2 regions of the Kitasatospora sp. NPDC022785 genome follow, and region 2 is predicted to be linked to the other one. Evidence: riboswitches for the same ligand, from Rfam matches in the RefSeq annotation. Region 2 holds a riboswitch; the other holds the start of a gene.
The links. A riboswitch is a leader RNA that binds a small molecule or an ion and turns the genes downstream of it on or off. The one in region 2 is predicted to bind glycine.
Positions count from the first base shown of each region.

Region 1: linked by a shared signal. The riboswitch ahead of gcvP (aminomethyl-transferring glycine dehydrogenase) and the one ahead of gcvT (glycine cleavage system aminomethyltransferase GcvT) in region 2 are both predicted to bind glycine.

Region 1 covers NZ_JBVHHB010000011.1:227,427-229,883, reverse strand. The annotation lists gene ACZ3YO_RS20180 (PRC and DUF2382 domain-containing protein) at 1-850, opposite strand, end outside; glycine riboswitch at 1,074-1,177, shown strand; gene gcvP (aminomethyl-transferring glycine dehydrogenase) at 1,418-2,457, shown strand, end outside.
Region 2 covers NZ_JBVHHB010000004.1:61,032-63,488, forward strand. The annotation lists gene ACZ3YO_RS08145 (enhanced serine sensitivity protein SseB) at 1-656, opposite strand, end outside; glycine riboswitch at 806-912, shown strand; gene gcvT (glycine cleavage system aminomethyltransferase GcvT) at 1,145-2,266, shown strand; gene gcvH (glycine cleavage system protein GcvH) at 2,343-2,457, shown strand, end outside.

The sequences.
Region 1 (2,457 bases), on a different contig from region 2:
TGATGTCCAGGCGCTCCTCGCGGCAGGTGATCTCCACCGGGCCGCTGGGCGCGGACGAGGCCGGCCCGGAGGTGGAGGCGCCCGGGGCGGACGTGGACGACGTCGGCGCGGACGAGGCCGGCGCGGACGTGGACCTGGCCGGGGCGGCAGGGGCGACCGGGCCGGTGGTGGCCGGCGCGGCCTGGGGGCGCGACTCGGGGGTGACCGGCGCCGTGGGGGCGGCGGGTGCGGAGGTGCTGAGGGTCCGCACGTTGGCCTCCGTGGCGGGTTCGGACGGCTTGCCGAGGTCGGCTGCCGGGGTGCTGTGGGGGGAGGCGGCCGGGGTGTCGGCCGAGTGGAAGGCGAGCGGCTTCGCGACGGGCGCGGCCGGTCCGGCGTTCGGGGCCGCCGGGGTGTCCGCGGGCGCCGGCGCCGTGTGCGTGGCCGCGGCCACCACGGTGCCGGCGGCCGCCCTCGGGGCCGCTGCCGGGACGGAGCCGAAGTCGTGGTCGGCCGGATCGGAGCCGGAGCCGTCGCCCGCCGACGGGCGTCCGTCCACCGGGGTATCCAGTCCGTAGTAGCGGTACAGCTGGAGCTCCTGGGCCGGCGACAGGTGCTGGCCGACGCCGAAGTCCGGCGACTCCTTCACCAGTGACTTGTCGTACGGCACCCGCAGCTCGTCGCCGGAGAACTCGCTCGTGGTCAGGGGGACGAAGGCGTCCCGGCCGAAGATGCCGGTCCGGACGGCCGCCCATTCGGGCTGTCCGGTGGCGTCGTCCAGGTACACCTCGTCGACCGTCCCGATCTTGTCTCCGTTGCGGTCGACCGCCTTGTGGCCGATGAGGTCCCGGGGGTCGATATCGGTCTGCACTCTTTCCTCCAGTGCGCTGCGCCTGCGGAACTCCCGAAGGCCGACGGCCGGGCCGCCCGTTCCATCCGCCACTTCACACCAAAAGCCATGAACCGGACGCCCGCGACCGGGGCAGGGCCGGACGGGCCCGGTGCTGCGCCGTCCGGGTCACGGGGCCGTCCCGGGATCGACCCGACGCACCCGTGATCGAAGGGCCTCCCGCTGGTACCCTGGGCGCGACCGCCGAGCCCGCTCGGGAGAGTCCCCGACAGCGAAAACCACTGGTCGGGGCGCCGAAGGAGCAACTCCTCCCCGGAATCTCTCAGGCATCCGTACCGTGTGGGATAGGTCACTCTGGAAAGCAGGGCAGGACTACCGGCGAGGGAGCCGGTGGCCACCACCCTCACCGACGGTGCAAGCCGGCGGCGCGCCCACGGCGTGCCGCGCGGGCGAAGCTCTCAGGTCCCGATGACAGAGGGGGAGGCCTGTTGGGTCCGCCCGTCCAGGCCCTTCCGCTGTTGTCCGCAGCGGCGGAGCCGTACGGCGTGCGTACCCCCGCCGGTCCGTGACCAGGAGGCCTCGACCACCATGAACGCCCAGCCGAACGAGGGACGCCCCACCGGCGCCCCGACCCTCACCGAGCTTGAGCTGGCCAGTCCCTTCGAGAACCGCCACATCGGCCCCGACGCCGCCGCGCAGGAGAAGATGCTGGCCCAGGTCGGCTACGGCTCGCTGGACGAGCTCGCCGCCACCGCCGTGCCCGAGGCGATCCGCTCCATCACCGGCCTGGACCTGCCCGCCGGCCGCAGCGAGGCGCAGGTCCTCGCAGAGCTGCGCGAGCTGGCAGGACGCAACCAGGTGCTCCAGCCGATGATCGGCCTGGGCTACTACGGCACCTTCACCCCGCCGGTGATCCTGCGCAACGTCCTGGAGAACCCGGCCTGGTACACCGCGTACACGCCGTACCAGCCGGAGATCTCGCAGGGCCGCCTGGAGGCGCTGCTCAACTTCCAGACCCTGGTCTCCGACCTGACCGGCCTGGCCACCTCCGGCTCCTCGCTGCTGGACGAGGGCACCGCGGCCGCCGAGGCGATGGCGCTGGCCCGCCGCGTCACCAAGGTCAAGGGCGGTGTCTTCCTGGTCGACGCCGAGACCCTGCCGCAGACCATCGCGGTGATCGAGACCCGTGCCGAGCCGACCGGTGTCGAGGTCGTCGTCGCCGACCTCTCCGCGGGCATCCCCGCCGAGATCGCCGAGCGCGGCGTCTTCGGTGTGCTGCTGCAGTACCCGGGCGCCACCGGTGTGGTCCGCGACCTCGCCCCCGTCATCGAGCAGGCCCACGGCCTCGGCGCGGTCGTCGCCGTCGCCGCCGACCTGCTGGCGCTCACCCTGCTGAAGTCCCCGGGCTCGCTCGGCGCCGACATCGCCTGCGGCACCTCGCAGCGCTTCGGTGTGCCGATGGGCTTCGGCGGCCCGCACGCCGGCTACCTCTCGGTGCGTGCCGAGTACGCCCGCTCGCTGCCCGGCCGCCTGGTCGGCGTCTCCGTCGACGCCGACGGCACCCGCGCCTACCGCCTGGCGCTGCAGACCCGTGAGCAGCACATCCGCCGCGAGAAGGCCACCAGCAA
Region 2 (2,457 bases):
TCGGCCGGGGCCAGCTGGTCCAGCTGGACGCCGACGAACATCACGGTGGGCTCGCCCTCGACACTGGCCAGCGCCCGCCGCGCGGTCACCACACCGGGCAGCGCCGACAGTTCGTTCCGGCAGGCGGCCAGGAAGGCCTCCGGGTCCTCGCCCGGCACCGGCTCGCGCAGCGCCACCCGGCCGCCGGACGGCGCGTCCGGGCCCCCCGCGGCCTCCCAGCGGTCCTCGCGCGGCCCGCGCCGCAGCTCGGCCACGCCCTGCGGCGGCACCGGGATGCCGACCGGGGCCTCCGGATTCACCGCGATGCCCACGCCCAGCGGCAGCCCGCGGGCGAACTCCCAGACCGGCGCGACGGCGAACGCCATCCCCGGCGCCTGCTGGAGGAACACCTCCTGCGAGGAGAAGACCGGCACGTACGGGTCGCCGGCCAGCTCGACGGTGGGCAGGTCCAGCGCCTGCCCCTGCGGATCGGCGCCGACCGGCAGCGGGATCCACACGCGGCTGCGGGCCAGCACCTCGAACACCCGCGGGGTCGCGCCCGGATCACCGAGCGCGGCGGTGAGCACCTGCTCCAGCTCGTTGGCCGGCCATCCACCGCCGGGCGGCGCCGGCTCCGCGCCGCCCCACCCCTGCTGCTGCTCCACCGGGTACCCCATGCGCCCCTTGTACCGCCTCACTGGCTCGTCGACGCGTGCAGCCTAGCGGGCCGTCCGGGGCCCCTCTCCCGCACGGGCGCCGGACGTGCCATGATGTGCGCGGCTCCGCGTTCTCGCACGGGCCGCCCCCTAACTCCATACCGGCCGCTCGAACCCGCGCGGGAGAGTCCGGAGTGCCGCCGACAGGCGGCCGAGCCGGCGCCGAAGGAGCAAGTCCTCCCCGGAATCTCTCAGGCACCCCTACCGCACGGATTAGGCACATCTGGAAAGCGGCGCACGGCCCGGTCGCGCGCCCACCCACGGTGCAAGCCGCCATGCTGTCCTGTTAGCTGTAAGAGCTGCGGGCCCGCGTGCGGTGAAGCTCTCAGGTACGACGACAGATGGGGAGACCCAGCCGCCGCATGCCCGCGCGCAGGCCAGGTCCCTCACCGAGCGGGACCGGTCCGGCGTGCGCACCCCTGAGTGCCCAGACCGAGGAGTTCCAGGCCATGTCGTCCCTCCGCCTCACCGCGCTCGACGCGCTGCACCGCGCCCTCGGCGCGACCATGACCGACTTCGCCGGCTGGGACATGCCGCTGCGATACGGCAGCGAGCGCGAGGAGCACCTCGCCGTCCGCACCAAGGCCGGTCTCTTCGACCTCTCCCACATGGGCGAGATCACCATCACCGGCCCGCAGGCCGGCGAGATGCTGGACCACGCGCTGGTCGGGTTCGTCTCCGCGCTGGGCGTCCTGCGCGCCCGCTACACCATGATCTGCGCCGAGGACGGCGGCATCCTGGACGACCTGATCGTCTACCGCCTGCGCGAGGACGCCTTCCTGGTCGTCGCCAACGCCTCCAACGCCCAGCTGGTCCTCGACGAGCTGATCGCCCGCGCCAAGGGCTACGGCGCCGTCGTCACCGACGACCGCGACACCTACGCGCTGATCGCCGTCCAGGGCCCGGAGGCCACCGCGATCCTCACCGCCACCACCGACGCCGACCTGCCCGGCCTGAAGTACTACGCGATCCTCCCGGCCCAGGTGGCCGGCCGCGACGTGCTGCTCGCCCGCACCGGCTACACCGGCGAGGACGGCTTCGAGATCTTCTGCAACCCGGGCGACGCCGAGCAGATCTGGCAGGCGCTGACCGAGGCCGGCTCCGACCGCGGGCTCGTCCCCTGCGGCCTGTCCTGCCGCGACACGCTGCGCCTGGAGGCCGGCATGCCGCTGTACGGGCACGAGCTCTCCACCGACCTGACCCCGTTCGACGCCGGCCTCGGCCGGGTGGTCCGCTTCGACAAGACCACCAACGAGGGCGCGTTCGTCGGCCGCAAGGCGCTGGAGAAGGCCGCCGCCGAGGCCGAGGCCAACCCGCCGCGGGTGCTCGTCGGCCTGGTCTCCGAGGGCAAGCGGGTGCCGCGCGCCGAGTACACCGTGGTCTCCGCCGACGGCGCCCCGATCGGCCGCATCACCTCCGGCGCGCCCTCCCCCACCCTGGGCAAGCCGATCGCGATCGCCTACGTGGACGCGGCGCACGCCACCCCCGGCACCACCGTCGCCGTGGACGTGCGCGGCAAGCACGAGCCGGTCCAGGTCGTGGCGCTGCCCTTCTACAAGCGCGCCCGCTGACCGTTCGCCCTCCCGAGGCATGCCCGGCCGCCGGGCCGCTTCGTCGTACCCGCTTCCCATCCTGGAGAATGACGCCATGAGCAACCCCCAGCACCTGCAGTACACCAAGGAGCACGAGTGGCTGACCGCCGCCGAGGACGGTGTCTCCACGGTCGGCATCACCGCCCACGCGGCCGATGCCCTCGGTGACA